2 regions of the Streptococcus sp. DTU_2020_1001019_1_SI_AUS_MUR_006 genome follow, and region 2 is predicted to be linked to the other one. Evidence: predicted binding sites of a transcription regulator. Region 2 holds the regulator's gene; the other holds the start of a gene.

Region 1 (7,944 bases), 850 kb from region 2:
TTTTGCTCGATGATGTGTTCGATTGTCTTTTCACTGATGATTGGAGTATCCTGATCTGTTACCTTGGTCTTTTGCATTTCCTTATATTTGGCAATCTGGTCACGGAAGTAGGCTGCTTTTTCAAAATCTTCATCGCGGGTTGCTTGTGCCTTGAGATTTTCTGCCTCGATTAAGCGTTGGTCGATGACCTTAGGATCTACAAAATTCAAGGTTAAGTTCATTTTTGAACCAGCTTCATCTAGAAGGTCAATAGCCTTGTCTGGCAAGAAACGGTCTTGGATGTAGCGATTAGAAAGAGTAGCGGCCGCTTCGATAGCCCCATCAGTATAATGAACGTGGTGATAATCTTCGTATTTCTTTTGAATCCCCTTAAGAATAATAATGGTTTCTTCAACAGTTGGTTCATCTACCTTAACAGGCTGCATACGGCGCTCAAGGGCAGCGTCTTTTTCAATGATACGGTATTCATTGAGAGTAGTAGCACCTACTAACTGGAGTTCGCCACGAGCAAGAGCTGGTTTTAGGATATTTCCTGCATCCATATTCCCTTCTCCTGCTGAACCAGCACCGACAATCTCATGAATTTCGTCGATAAAGAGGATAACATCCTCGCGATCACGAATTTCTTCCATGAGTTTTTGCATGCGCTCTTCAAACTGACCTCGGATACCTGTTCCTTGAACAAGGCTAACGACATCTAAGCGGATCACTTCTTTCCCTTGAAGCTTATGTGGAACATCACCGTCAACAATTTTCTGAGCTAAACCTTCTACAACGGCTGTCTTACCAACACCAGGCTCACCGATGAGGACAGGGTTGTTTTTTGTTCTGCGGTTGAGGATTTCAATGACACGGATAATCTCTTCGTCACGGCCAATTACAGGGTCAATATTTCCACGACGGGCAATCTCAGTGACATTGATACCATATTCATCCAAGAGTCCTTTTTCCTGGATTGGTGGTGGGGTTTGGGCAGGACCACGATTTTGGGAACCATAGCCACCATTTCCACCGTATCCACCCCCTGACTGGGTTGGGGGGATATTGTTGTTATTAGAAGAAGGTCTAAAGTTGTTGAGATCGTTAAAGAAGTCTCCAAATGGATCAAAATCACGGTTGTTTAAATCTGTAATGCCCTTGAATAAGCTATTGTTAGGATCTGTTTTGATAATTTTGTAGCAATTTTGACAAAGGTCGATTTGCTTTTGTTGTCCATTGAGATTGGTATAAAGATGAATCGTTGAGTCATTGATTTTACAGTTTTGACAGAGCATACCGCCACCTCATTTCTTTCTTAGTCTTGACTAAATCTAAAAGGTCAAAAATAGTCAAACAAGTATATAATTTAATTATATCATGATTATTGGGCAATTCAAGTAAAAAGATTGGATACTAGCACTGTAAATAGTAGAGCGCTAATCTGGAGAATATTTTGATAGCAAGAAAAAAATCCTATTTGTCATACAAAAAGGATTCTCGTTGGTGAAAGGCGGTGGGACAGAAATCGATAGACAAAGTCTCGATTTCGTAGTCCCAGCCTCGCGAAGATGATTAGGAGTTTTGGGAGTCTAAAAGACGAACGAAAAGTCCAATCAGCTACCGCGTCAAAGTTTGATTGCTAATAAAAAGTGAGGTCGGGATCTTTTGTCCCAACCTCTGTATATCTATTATTAGTATAGAAGTTCGTAAATTTCCATCGCAATCAAGTCGATGCTGTCAAAAGTATATGTTTCACGCGCTTCAACATCACGAAGTGTAAAGATTGGGCCATTTTCTTCATCATGGTTAAAAGCAACTTCAGCTACAACAACTCCCTCGCGCTCAAAGTTACGTTTTAAGTTACCACCATCTTTTGTCATTGCTTCTAGGCGGTTGATGATTCTAACCAAATGTGATTCCATTTTGATTCTCCTCCATTTCTTATCGTTACTATTTTACCATAAAGAGTATCCACTTGACTAGAAAAAACTAAGATTTCTCGCTATTTCTATTTTCTTTGAAATTTTATTGAAAATGAAAGGAAAAAGATTGCATTTTTATTCAAAATATGTTATACTCATACAAGTTTTAAGTTAGAAATTAGAAAGTAGTGGATTTATGAATTTTTCTTTTTTACCTAAATATCTGCCATATTTTAACTATGGTGCTCTCGTAACAGTCTTGATCTCTGTTTTGGTTGTCTTTTTGGGGACAATTTTAGGGGTAGTCTTGGCTTTTGCTCAACGTTCGAAAATGAAGCCCATAGCTTGGCTTGCCAATGTTTATATTTGGATTTTCCGTGGAACACCTATGATGGTACAGATCATGATTGCTTTTGCTCTTATGCATATCAATGCTCCGACAATTCAGATTGGAGTTTTGGGAGTTGATTTTTCACGTTTGATTCCAGGGATTATCATTATCTCTATGAATAGTGGTGCCTATGTATCAGAAACAGTTCGTGCTGGTATCAATGCAGTACCTAAAGGTCAATTAGAGGCGGCTTACTCTCTAGGGATTCGTCCTAAAAATGCCATGCGCTATGTCATCTTGCCACAGGCTATCAAGAATATCTTGCCGGCCTTGGGGAATGAGTTTATTACCATTATCAAGGATAGTTCACTCTTGTCAGCAATCGGTGTCATGGAATTGTGGAATGGAGCTACCACGGTGTCAACAACCACCTACTTGCCTTTAACTCCACTCTTATTTGCAGCCTTTTACTACTTGATTATGACCTCTATCTTGACACTAGCCTTGAAAGCTTTTGAAAATCGTATGGGACAAGGAGAGAAAAAATAATGACTGAAACGCTTATAAAAATTGAAAACCTTCATAAAAACTTTGGGAAGAATGAAGTTTTAAAAGGGATTGATCTTGAAATCAAAAAAGGGGAAGTTGTGGTGATTATCGGACCATCTGGTAGCGGTAAGTCAACCCTCCTTCGCTCTATGAATCTCCTTGAAGAAGCGACAAAAGGAAAGGTTATCTTTGAAGGAGTAGACATTACAGATAAGAAAAACGACCTCTTTGCCATGCGTGAAAAGATGGGAATGGTTTTCCAACAGTTCAATCTCTTCCCTAATATGACAGTGAAGGATAACATCACGCTTTCTCCTATCAAGACCAAAGGGGAAAGTAAGGAAGTTGCTGAAAAGAGAGCGCATGAGCTCTTGGAAAAGGTTGGTTTACCAGATAAGGCAGATGCTTATCCACAAAGTTTGTCTGGTGGACAGCAACAACGTATCGCTATTGCTCGTGGTCTTGCCATGGAACCAGATGTCCTACTCTTTGATGAACCGACTTCTGCCCTAGACCCAGAAATGGTAGGGGAAGTACTAGCGGTTATGCAAGAACTTGCCAAGTCAGGAATGACCATGGTCATCGTAACGCATGAGATGGGCTTTGCGCGTGAAGTGGCAGACCGCGTCATCTTTATGGCTGACGGTGTTGTTGTCGAAGATGGAACTCCAGAGCAAGTCTTTGAACAAACCCAAGAACAAAGAACCAAGGATTTCTTGAGTAAGGTTTTGTAAGAATATCATGAAAAGCTCCAAGGGGGCTTTTTCTTATAGTTTCAGACTATAAGGTCTCTTAGGTAAGAAGTGTTAGAGGAACAAGTGTTTTTTTGATATAATAGAAGATATTTGTTAGAAAAGAGAAAACACATGACACAGATTATTGATGGCAAGGCTTTAGCAGCCAAGCTACAAGGACAATTGGCTGAAAAGACTGCGAAATTGAAAGAAGAGACAGGTTTGGTTCCTGGTTTGGTGGTTATTTTGGTTGGGGACAATCCAGCCAGTCAGGTTTACGTTCGTAACAAGGAACGTTCAGCGATAGCTGCAGGTTTCCAAAGTGAAGTCGTGAGAGTTCCGGAGACCATTACCCAAGAGGAATTGTTGGACTTGATTGCCAAATACAATCACGATCCAGCTTGGCATGGTATTTTGGTGCAGTTGCCCTTATCAAAACACATCGATGAAGAAGCTGTTTTATTGGCTATTGATCCAGAAAAGGACGTGGATGGTTTTCATCCGCTCAACATGGGGCGCCTTTGGTCTGGTCATCCAGTTATGATCCCTTCAACTCCAGCTGGTATCATGGAAATGTTTCATGAGTATGGGATTGAACTAGAAGGTAAGAATGCAGTTGTCATTGGTCGTTCAAATATTGTCGGGAAACCAATGGCCCAGTTACTTTTGGCTAAGAATGCAACTGTAACCTTGACCCACTCACGAACACACAATCTGGCCAAGGTAGCTTCTAAGGCGGATATTCTTGTCGTAGCAATTGGTCGTGCTAAGTTTGTGACTGCTGACTTTGTCAAACCTGGGGCTGTTGTCATTGATGTGGGGATGAACCGAGATGAAAATGGCAAGCTTTGTGGAGATGTTGACTATGAGGCTGTTGCGCCAATCGCTAGTCATATCACGCCTGTACCTGGTGGAGTTGGTCCTATGACCATTACTATGCTAATGGAGCAAACTTATCAAGCTGCATTGCGTAGCTTGGATAGATAATACAAGCATTGATTTTATATAGTGAAGAAACAAGTTCTAAAAAATGAACTTGTTTTTTCTTGCACTTATTTTAATAAAATTACAGTAAAACTTCTACAAATTATTGAAAAAACTCTACCATTTTGATATATTAAAAGCATCAATATTTATATGGATAAAATAAGTAAGCGTCTAGAGGGAGGTTTATTTTTTGGAGTAAAATGTAATCGCTTACTAGAACATTGGAAAGGAACAATAATGGATAAGAGATTTTTTGAAAGACGGTGTCATTATAGTATTCGTAAATTTGCCATCGGTGCGGCTTCGGTTATGATTGGAGCTAGTATATTTGGTCTTCAGGTGGCTCAAGCAGCTGAAACCGAAGCAGCAAGTCCCAGCGAGGAAACGATTCATCAAGTTCAACCTTTAGATAAGCTTCCAGATGAGGTTGCTGCAGCCATTGCAAAAGCTGAGCAAAATGGCCCACAAGATTCCGCTACTGAAGAAGAAAATGATACTGTTGAATCCGCAAAACCAGCAACCGAAGAAAAGGTGACTGAGGCAACAAGTCCTAAGGAAGAAAAGGAAGCAGAAGTAGTCAGCCCTAAAGAAGACAAAGTTGAAAAAACTGCAAAACCTGCTGCTGAAGCGAATGGGAAAGAGTCTACAGTTTCAGAAGCAAGTGCTGAAAAGCCAGTAGTTCGAGAAGAACATACAGATACAACTAACCAGAATAAACCTGTAATGGACGATAAAAGCAAGGAAGAAAAAGCTTCTGCAAGTGAATCACCTCAAGCTACAAAAGAGAAGGAAAAAGAAAATCAGCTCCTTGAAGAAAGAAAACAAAATTTCAACAAAGACTGGTATTTTAAACTAAACGCTCAGGGTGATTTTTCTAAGAAAGATGTAGATGTTCATGATTGGTCTAAGTTGAACCTTCCTCATGACTGGAGTATCTATTTTGATTTTGATCACAAGTCTCCTGCTCGAAATGAAGGTGGTCAATTAAACGGGGGTACTGCCTGGTATCGCAAGACTTTCACGGTAGATGAAGCTGCTAAGGACAAAGATGTTCGGATCAATTTTGATGGAGTTTACATGGACTCTAAGGTCTATGTCAATGGTAAATTTGTAGGCCATTATCCAAGTGGTTACAATCATTTTTCATATGACATCACTGAATTTTTAAATAAAGATGGCAGTGAAAATACCATTGCTGTCCAAGTTACCAATAAGCAACCAAGTAGTCGTTGGTACTCAGGAAGTGGTATCTATCGCGATGTAACTCTGAGCTATCGCGACAAGGTGCAGGTAGCTGAAAATGGAAATCATATTACAACTCCAAAACTAGCTGAACAAAAAGATGGCAACGTTGAAACACAAATCCAAAGCAAGATCAAAAATACTGCCAAGACTTTAGCCAAGGTATTTGTGGAGCAACAGATTTTTACTAAGGAAGGTAAGGCTGTTTCAGATTTGGTTCGTTCTGTAACTAAGAGCCTAGCAGGAAATGAGACAGCAGACTTTAAGCAAACGATTTTGGTTAATAAGCCAACCCTCTGGACAACGAAAAGCTACCATCCTCAGCTCTATGTTCTGAAAACCAAGGTTTATAAAGAAGGTCAGCTAGTTGATGTTACAGAAGATACTTTTGGTTACCGTTATTTTAACTGGACAGCCAAAGAAGGATTCTCACTGAACGGTGAGAGAATGAAATTCCATGGAGTTAGTATCCACCATGATAACGGTGCCTTGGGGGCAGAAGAAAACTATAAGGCAACCTACCGAAAATTAAAACTCCTAAAAGATATGGGAGTTAACTCTATCCGTACAACCCACAATCCAGCAAGTCCACAGTTGTTAGATGCTGCGGCAAGTCTAGGACTTTTGGTGCAAGAAGAAGCCTTTGATACTTGGTATCGTGGCAAGAAAACATATGACTATGGACGTTTCTTTGATCAAGATGCAACTCATCCAGAAGCCAAGAAGGGTGAGAAGTGGTCTGATTTTGACCTCAGAACCATGGTTGAACGAGATAAAAATAATCCTTCAATCATCATGTGGTCGCTCGGTAATGAAGTGGATGAGGCTGATGGTGGAAAACGTTCACTAGAAACAGCTAAGCGCTTGAAAGCTGTCATAAAAGCTATCGATACAGAGCGCTATGTGACCATGGGTGAAAACAAATTCAGTCGTGCTTCTACAGGCTTGTTCTTAGAATTAGCAGCAATCATGGATGCTGTTGGTATGAACTATGGTGAGCGTAATTATGATGCAGTTCGTAAAGCCCATCCAGACTGGTTGATTTACGGTTCTGAAACTTCTTCAGCAACTCGAACTCGTGATTCTTATTTTGATCCTGCTCATTTACTCTGGCACGACAATCGTCCAAATCGTCACTATGAACAGTCAGACTATGGTAATGATCGTGTAGCCTGGGGTAGAACAGCTACTGAATCTTGGACTTTTGACCGTGATCGTGCTGGCTATGCAGGTCAGTTCATCTGGACTGGTTTCGACTATATCGGTGAACCTACACCTTGGCATAACCAGGATAATACACCAGTGAAAAGCTCTTACTTTGGTATTATTGATACGGCAGGATTGCCTAAGAATGATTTCTATTTATACCGTAGTGAGTGGTATAGTGCCAAAGAAAAACCAACTGTTCGTATCATGCCTCACTGGAATTGGACAAAAGAAACGCTCAAGGAACGTAATATGCTCATCAATGGCAAGGTTCCAGTTCGGACCTTCTCAAATGCCGCTAGCGTAGAATTGTTCTTGAATAACGAATCCCTTGGTAAGAAAGAATTTGTTAAGAAAACAACTGAAGATGGGCGCCCTTATCACGAGGGAGCTAAACCAAGTGAATTGTATCTTGAGTGGTTGGTTGACTATAAACCGGGTACCTTAACAGCTATTGCTCGTGATGAAAATGGCAAAGAAATTGCGCGTGATAGTGTGACAACAGCTGGGGAACCAGCTAGAGTTCGACTCACCAAGGAAGAACATGTCATCACTGCAGACGGTAAAGATTTATCTTATATCCATTATGAAATCGTTGATGAGGATGGCAATGTCGTTCCAACTGCCAATAATCTTGTTCATTTCAATCTTCATGGCCAAGGACAAATCGTTGGTGTGGATAATGGAGAACAAGCTAGTCGTGAACGTTATAAAGCTCAGAAAGATGGCACATGGCAGAGAAAAGCCTTCAATGGTAAAGGTGTTGTCATTGTTAAATCCACTGAAAAAGAAGGGAAATTTACCCTCTTTGCAGATTCTGCAGGTTTAGCTTCTGATCAAGCAACAGTCACAACTGTTTCAGGTAAGAAAGAAAACCGTCACTTTGTTGCTTTTGCCCCTGTTAAGGCAAGAACTGATGTCAGCGAGGATCCTAAATTACCAAAAACTGTGACAGCTATTTATAGCGACGGCAGTGTTGAAGAAAAATCTGTAA
Region 2 (7,944 bases):
CTTCTTACTTTATTCTCTCTTGGAGGGATCCAGAAAGCATGAAAAAGGGAATCGCATTCTATGAAAAAGCTTTGACCTTGGTGGATATTCAGGATAATTCGGCGATTAATCACATTGATACCGTCGTCCTTAAACCTGGAAAAGAAGCGGAATTCAGGCAACTCATCCAGGACATGGATGAGGCTGGCTTACTCACTCAAAGATCTGAATAGCAGACCAACCAGAGATTATTTCTCCCATGCTAAAAGACTAAAGATTGCACGAAAAAGAGCCCGAAGGCTCTTTTTACTTTATGCTTTATTCTCCTTCAAAGGCATCCTTAATATGGTCAAAGAAGCCTTTTTTCTTTGGATTTACTTTTAAATCACCTGCAGCTGCGAATTCTTTCAAGGCTGCTTTTTGGCGGTCATTCAAACCTGTTGGGGTAACAACATTGACAGTAACGTATTGGTCACCAAGGGCACCTCCACGAAGGCTAGGCGCACCTTTACCACGTAGGCGGAATCGTTTACCAGTCTGAGTTCCTTCTGGAATGACTAATTCTACATCACCATGAACTGTAGGGATGTCTACTGTATCACCAAGTGCTGCTTGAACAAAATTGAGGTTCAAATTGTAGAAGATAGTAGTTCCTTCACGTTCAAACTTATCACTAGCTTCAACTGAAACCACCACGTACAAGTCACCGTATGGTCCACCGTTAAATCCTGCTTCACCCTGACCAGCTAGGCGAATCTGTTGACCTGTTTCCACACCAGCAGGGATTTTTACGTGTACGCTATGGGCTTGTTTTTCATGACCAGTTCCATGACAGGTTGTACATGGATCTTTGATTTCTTGACCACGGCCATGACAGACATCACAGGTTACTTGGCGACGCATCATACCGAGTGGTGTTTGGGTGTCCACATTGATCACACCTGAACCATGACAGCGTCCACAAGTAACTGGACTTGTTCCAGGTTTAGCACCAGACCCATTACAAGTACGACAGCTTGCTTCACGATTGTATTTGACTTCCTTTTCTGTACCAAAAATAGCTTCTTCAAAAGTCAAATGAACGCGATACTGGAGGTCGTCACCTTGACGAGGGGCGTTTGGATTACGTGATGCACCGCCACCACCAAAGAAGCTTGAGAAGATATCTTCAAATCCGCCAAAACCACCTGCTCCATCGAAGCCACCGAAACCGCCAGCACCACCAAAACCACCATTGGCACCCGCAGCACCGTATTGGTCATAGGCAGCACGTTTCTGTTCATCGCTCAAAGTTTCATAAGCTTCTTGAACTTCCTTGTACTTGTCCTCAGCTCCAGGATCCTTGTTGATATCTGGATGATATTTTTTAGATAATTTCCGATAGGCTTTCTTGATCTCATCTTGAGACGCATTTTTCGAAACGCCCAAACGGTCGTAAAATTCAGTATTGTTCATACAAGATACTAAGAGCGAACAGAAAGCGACTGAAATTTAGGAAACCGACAAGAAATCCTGATTTCTTAGGAGGTTTATCTAATTTCCAAGCTTTCCGCTCGAGTTCAATTCCCCGAACGCTCTTTGTTCCTTTCTATAATTTATAAGTAAATCTTTAGAGGCTGTTTTCTATACTCTGCTTCACTTGATCAAACTCTTGGTCCGATAGAGTAAATATCAAATCCTCTTCAGCATATTCGTTCTGTTCTTTAAAATAGTTGTCCGTATTCTCTGCCAACCCTAAACTTAGAATCACTTTCCTTGCAAACTCTTGGTGCGCAAAGCCTATAGCCGTAATGATTTGTTTATCTCGCACAAGAACTTTTGGCTGGAAATTTTCACGTGGAAGAAATTCAAAATAGTCAAAGAAGTTTTGCCAAATTCCGCCTGTAAATTTCGTGTCCTTCAACAAGCCTGCTTTCGCCAATAAAAGGGGCGCTGAAGAAATGGCTGCAATGAGGATATCTTGCTCACCAAGGTCCCTCAAAAACGAAATCAATTTCTCATCGCGTAGAGCAGGACCTATATTTACCATTCCTGGCAAAATGATACAAGAATAATCTTCTAGGTTTATTTGATCCAGTGTTTTGGTCGGTTGACAGGGCAAACCATCCTCAGAGACCACCATCGAGTGATCTGAAGCGACATAATCAATCGTGACGTCAAAAGACAGAGCTAAAGTACTTGTTAAAGCGGTTATCTCATAGAGAGAAAAATTAGGATAAATGATACAAAGTACTTTTTTCATACGTAACATCCTCTATTTTACCGAAAAACAGAGGCTGGGTTGCAACCTCTGGATTTCTTCCTATCATTTGCTAGTTAGGCGTTTAGGCAAGGCGCCATAGCGATTGCCGTAGAATGACAATCATTAGAGTGAACAGTCATTATTAACGCCTCGCTCCCCGATTTTCAAGCTCGGGATAAAATAGTCCACTGGACTATTTTATTTTTCCGTAAACTCTCCGTCTACGACGTCATCGCCTGCGTTTCCTGTTGCTTGTGCGCCTTCTGCTCCTGCTTGAGCTTGTTGTGCTGCTGCGGCTTGTTCGTAGAGTTTCACAGCAAGTCCTTGAGCTTTTTCGTTCAATGCTTCAAGTTTTGCTTTCATGTCATCCAAGTTGTTGTCTTCTTGAGCTTTCTTAAGCTCATCAAGAGCAGCTTGAGCAGCGTCACGTTCTGCGTCGAAGCCTTTACCTTCAGTTTCCTTGATTGTCTTTTCAGTCGCAAAGATAGCTTGGTCTACTTCGTTACGAAGATCAACTTCTTCTTTACGTTTCTTATCTGCTTCAGCGTTAGCTTCTGCATCTTTCATCATGCGGTCGATTTCTTCGTCTGTCAAACCTGAGTTAGATTGGATAACAATTGTTTGTTCTTTTTGAGTTCCAAGATCTTTGGCCTTAACAGATACGATACCGTTCTTATCGATGTCAAATGTAACTTCGATTTGTGGGATACCACGAGGTGCAGCTGGGATATCAGTCAATTGGAAGCGTCCAAGAGTCTTGTTATCTGCCGCCATTGGGCGTTCACCTTGAAGAACGTGGATATCAACGGCTGGTTGGTTGTCTGCTGCAGTTGAGAAGACTTGTGATTTAGATGTTGGAATAGTAGTGTTGCGGTCGATGAGTTTTGTAAATACTCCACCCATTGTTTCGATACCAAGTGACAATGGTGTTACGTCAAGAAGGACAACGTCTTTGACATCACCAGTGATGACACCACCTTGGATGGCAGCACCCATAGCAACTACTTCATCAGGGTTAACTGATTTGTTTGGTTCTTTACCAGTTTCAGCCTTAACAGCTTCTACAACGGCTGGGATACGAGTTGAACCACCAACAAGGATAACTTCGTCGATTTCTGACAAACTTAAACCTGCATCTGAAAGAGCTTGACGAACTGGAACTTTTGTACGTTCTACAAGGTCACGAGTCAAATCGTCAAATTTGGCACGAGTCAAGGTCATTTCCAAGTGAAGAGGTCCAGCTTCACCAGCAGTGATGAACGGCAAGCTGATTTGAGTTGAAGTCACACCAGAAAGGTCTTTCTTCGCTTTTTCAGCTGCGTCTTTCAAACGTTGAAGCGCCATCTTGTCTGTTGACAAGTCGATGCCGTTTTCTTTCTTGAATTCTGCTACCAAGTGGTCGATGATTTTTTGGTCAAAGTCGTCACCACCGAGTTTGTTATCCCCTGCAGTTGCCAATACATCAAAGACACCATCACCTAATTCAAGGATAGATACGTCGAATGTACCACCACCAAGGTCGAATACCAAGATTTTTTCTTCTTTGTCAGTCTTGTCCAAACCGTATGCAAGGGCTGCTGCAGTTGGTTCGTTGACGATACGTTCTACTTCAAGACCAGCAATTTTACCAGCGTCTTTAGTTGCTTGACGTTGAGCATCGTTAAAGTAAGCTGGAACTGTGATAACTGCTTTAGTTACTTTTTCACCAAGGTATTCTTCAGCATAACCTTTCAAGTATTGAAGAATCATAGCTGAGATTTCTTGTGGAGTGTATTCTTTACCGTTAGCAGAAACTTTTTCAGAAGTACCCATCTTAGATTTGATAGAGATGACTGTATCTGGGTTTGTTACTGCTTGACGTTTTGCTGCGTCACCAACGATGATTTCACCATTTTTGAATGAAACTACAGATGGAGTTGTGCGGTTTCCTTCTGGGTTTGCGATGATTTTGCTTTCAGTTCCTTCAAGAACTGCTACTGCTGAGTTTGTTGTACCTAAGTCAATACCGATAATTTTAGACATGTGTTTTTCTCCTTAAATTTATCTTCTTTTTTTCTTTTTGATGCTCTTCTTAAGTGGCGACGCCGTCAGAGCTTGACTTCGTCAATCTCTTTGACTAAACTTTGAGCCTCAGGTCTAAAAGTTTGCGAAAATACCGCCACGGCGAAGAATATCGCCTTTGGTTCGCTTCGCTCACTATTGGCAAAGCTGAACCATTTTTATCTTTCTTTCATAGTTTAGTGTCATTTCGGACAAGGTTTTTATTATGAATGTTACGACACGAGGAGTCGAAATCGATATTATTTCGACGACGAGTTAGTAAGGAGGCTAGGCAAACGCCATAGCGATTGCCGTTTTCTGACGAGTTGCTTTAGCTACCGTCAGAATTGCCTAGTTATAAACCACTACCATAGCCGGTCTTAAGATACGGTCATGGAGTTTGTAGCCTTTTTGGAAGACTTGTGCGATGGTGTCTGCTGGATGTTCGTCATCCGCTGGGACTGTTTGAATGGCCATGTGGTAGTTATGGTCAAATTCACCATCTGCTGGAATTTCTTCAATTCCTTCTTCTTTCAGAGCATGTACCAAACTTTCTTGAACCATTTCCAAGCCCTTCTTCACATCATCTGTCAATCCTTCAACGGCAAGGGCACGTTCGAGGTTATCCAGTGATGGCAAGATTGCTTTTGCCAAATCTTGGCTGCGATAGCGTTGCAAGAGTTGACGTTCTTCATTGGCACGGCGCTGAATGTTTTGCATTTCTGCATGAGCTCGAAGATATTTGTTTTCAAATTCTTCGGCACGTTCATTTGCCAAGTCCAATTCAGACTTCTCAGAAGTTGTTTCTTCAGCTGTTTCCACAACTTCCTCTTCTTTTACTTCTTCATTTTTAATATCTTGGGCCATTTTCGCCTCCTTTAATGATTTCAATCTTAATTCACTTCATAGTGATTGCTGCTGAGATAGCGGTAAAAATCCGTCAACTTCATAGTTAGAACTCGATTGACAACATTGAGTTGATTAACCAATTGTTGATAATTCAAATTGACTGGACCAATAATCGCAAGAATTCCAAATCCACGATAGGGAATCAGGAACTTACTGCTAATCACTGCTAGGTCAGCAAGACAAGATTCTTGGCTATCCGCAACTCGGACACTTTGCATCTGGTCGCCAATCAGATTCTCTCGAATTTCCAAAGCTACTTTTTGTGGCTGATCAAAAAACTGATAAGCTGCTAGATTTGCGAAATTCAAAAGATTGACTTTGCCAGAAACCACGATATTTTCATTGAACATTTCTTTGAAGATATGTTCAACGAGGTCCATGACGTTATCCGTTGTTGTAAAGTAACGTTGGATAATCTGCGGAATCTCTGTCCGAATCTTGTAGTGAATATCCAAAACAGTCTGATCCAGGAAACGTTCTTGAATCATGGTCTTGAGGCGGTTCAAATCCTCCTGCAAGAAATTTCTCGGAATCAAAAACTGACTGGTAACTGTTCTAGACTCATCAAGCGTAAAAACAGCAAGAGCTGTGTGTTGTCCGAGAACAACGATGTCAAAAGCTGTTAGCTTCTGCCTACTTGGTTCTACATCCAGTGCTACAACCGTACAACCACTCAAGTCTGTCAAGATTCTCGTTGCCTCTTGAAGAATATCCTCAAGCTTGAAGAATTCTTGATCAAATGCTTTTACAATCTCATAAACTTGATTTTCAGCTAAACGGTCGAAGGATAAGGAGTGTTTGACATAGTATTGAAATCCAGCCACACTCGGCATCCGACCACTGGAAGTATGTGCCTTTTCAAGCAAACCTTGCTTTTCTAGAGCTGCCATGTCATTTCGAATGGTAGCACTACTAGAGTTGATAGACTCTTGCAAGGCCTTAGATCCAACAGGTTCGTGCGTTTTGGTAAAGATGTCAATAATCAGATTTAAAATACTCTGCTGACGTTCCGTAACCATCTCGTCACTCCTCTCTGATAGATCTTTTTAGCACTCGTAACCTCCAAGTGCTAACTTATGATTCTATTATACACCCTTAGAAAAGAATGTCAAGACAAAAACTCAAAAAATTAGCACTCTTTTACCAAGAGTGCTAAAAATCAGTCTGAGGACCTAGAAAATTATCTTACATTCTCAAGATATTTCTTTTTAAGTCTATAAAAACTATAGATTAGGTAAGAAATCACGAGGGCATAAAGGGCAAAAATAAGGAAGAAAGACTGAGAGAGACTTTCGCGAAACAGACTCATACAAACAACAAGACCACCAGAGATAGAAACTGTAGATGTACGAAGTCTAGATTTCACATCAGCCCATCGAAGACGATTGTCCATGAAAGATTGATCATTTGAATCTACATCACAAGTTGCTTTTCGAAAAACAGAATAAGAACAATTTTCCACAAATTCCCATCCTCTATCCTTAATACTTTGTAAATCCACCTCATTTTTTCTAAGGTAGCTAGTATTCCACACACGGTAAACTACATCATCTGGTCGGCATTGTTCAAAATAGAAAAAGCCAAAACGATTCGATTTAAATTTCCAACCTTTCAAATGCATCTCATGCAAATAATCTTCTACCTTATCCAAATCAAAAATGGTAAACATTCGAAATTGTACTTTGCTATTCATTGTCTGACCTCCAAATTAGAAAACATGCTTGATTTTATTTATCGGATAATTCTTTCCATTTTTGAAACAATCTCCAACAAATATAAGAAATCTGAATCGAAAAAACTATCAATAAAGTACAGTCTACGCTAACAATCAAAAACATTCCCCAACTGAAAGAACCTCTTCCACTGAGTAACTTTGAGAAAACCGGTAGTAGCGCTGAAAAGAGAAGCAAGACAGGAAGCATCCGCATTATTAAAATGCGCTTGACCATAGCTAACTTCCCGGCCGCATCATTATAAATTTCAAACTCGGCATCTGATTCAATTCGATAATAAGGTTTTCTAAAATAGGAAAAACCATTAAAGTCTGTAATATGCTCCCACCCACAATCTTTAAATAGTTGTAAATAGGAAGCTCTCTCTGATTTTTTCATAGGATAAAAGTCCAACTGATAAACCACCTGCTCCGGTTGGCACTTTTCAAATGTATACTTAACCGCAACTACTAAGTTAGAATAACTTACTTCCTTAAGTTTCCAGCCCTGAGCATGCATTTCTCTGAGATAGAGTGCCTCTCTATCATAATCCGCAATGGTACAAATCCTATAAACAACTTTCTTTTCCATCAAAGCTCCTCCCGACTGTTTCTATAGAGCCGTTCAATACGTTTCAACTCAATCTCTAAAACTTTTCTTCCTAAGTCTGTTATCTGATAGATTTTACGTTTTTCCTCTTCTCGGACAAAGGAAATCAAACCATCCTTTTCCATCTTCGATAGGGTTCCATACATAGTCCCAGGACTAATCGAAACCTGTGAATCTGTCATTTCTTTGACCTTTTGCGTAATACCATAGCCATGGTTCTCCTTTTGCAGACAAAACAGAATATAAAATCCCGTTTCAGTCATGGGAAGGTAAACCCGCCTAATCTTATCTGTTAATTCCATTTAATCAGACCTCCTATTTAGTTCGATATATCGCACTTCGTTATATAAAATATATCACACCTCGATATAAAATACAAGAAAAAAAGATCGTCCTCACGGACAATCTTTCTGATTTATTATTAGTATAGATCTAGGTAGTTATCAATTTCCC

What was found. Region 2 encodes HrcA, which represses chaperone genes, less so after heat shock. Its sites were predicted from a motif close to TTAGCACTCNNNNNNNNNGAGTGCTAA; they were not measured.
Region 1: RRU92_RS08535 (ATP-dependent Clp protease ATP-binding subunit) is a predicted target of HrcA. The motif match lies at 1,393-1,419, and genes of this name have one in related genera.

The regions. Positions count from the first base shown of each region.
Region 1 is NZ_CP135436.1:1,776,842-1,784,785, reverse strand. It holds gene RRU92_RS08535 (ATP-dependent Clp protease ATP-binding subunit) at 1-1,274, opposite strand, end outside; gene RRU92_RS08530 (DUF1797 family protein) at 1,671-1,901, opposite strand; gene RRU92_RS08525 (amino acid ABC transporter permease) at 2,098-2,781, shown strand; gene RRU92_RS08520 (amino acid ABC transporter ATP-binding protein) at 2,781-3,515, shown strand; gene RRU92_RS08515 (bifunctional methylenetetrahydrofolate dehydrogenase/methenyltetrahydrofolate cyclohydrolase) at 3,648-4,502, shown strand; gene RRU92_RS08510 (SIALI-17 repeat-containing surface protein) at 4,740-7,944, shown strand, end outside.
Region 2 is NZ_CP135436.1:923,619-931,562, reverse strand. It holds gene RRU92_RS04570 (hypothetical protein) at 1-212, shown strand, start outside; gene dnaJ (molecular chaperone DnaJ) at 298-1,434, opposite strand; gene RRU92_RS04560 (DJ-1/PfpI family protein) at 1,589-2,221, opposite strand; gene dnaK (molecular chaperone DnaK) at 2,420-4,243, opposite strand; gene grpE (nucleotide exchange factor GrpE) at 4,613-5,128, opposite strand; gene hrcA (heat-inducible transcriptional repressor HrcA) at 5,155-6,189, opposite strand; gene RRU92_RS04540 (DUF2812 domain-containing protein) at 6,351-6,863, opposite strand; gene RRU92_RS04535 (DUF2812 domain-containing protein) at 6,898-7,473, opposite strand; gene RRU92_RS04530 (PadR family transcriptional regulator) at 7,473-7,793, opposite strand; gene glnA (type I glutamate--ammonia ligase) at 7,913-7,944, opposite strand, start outside.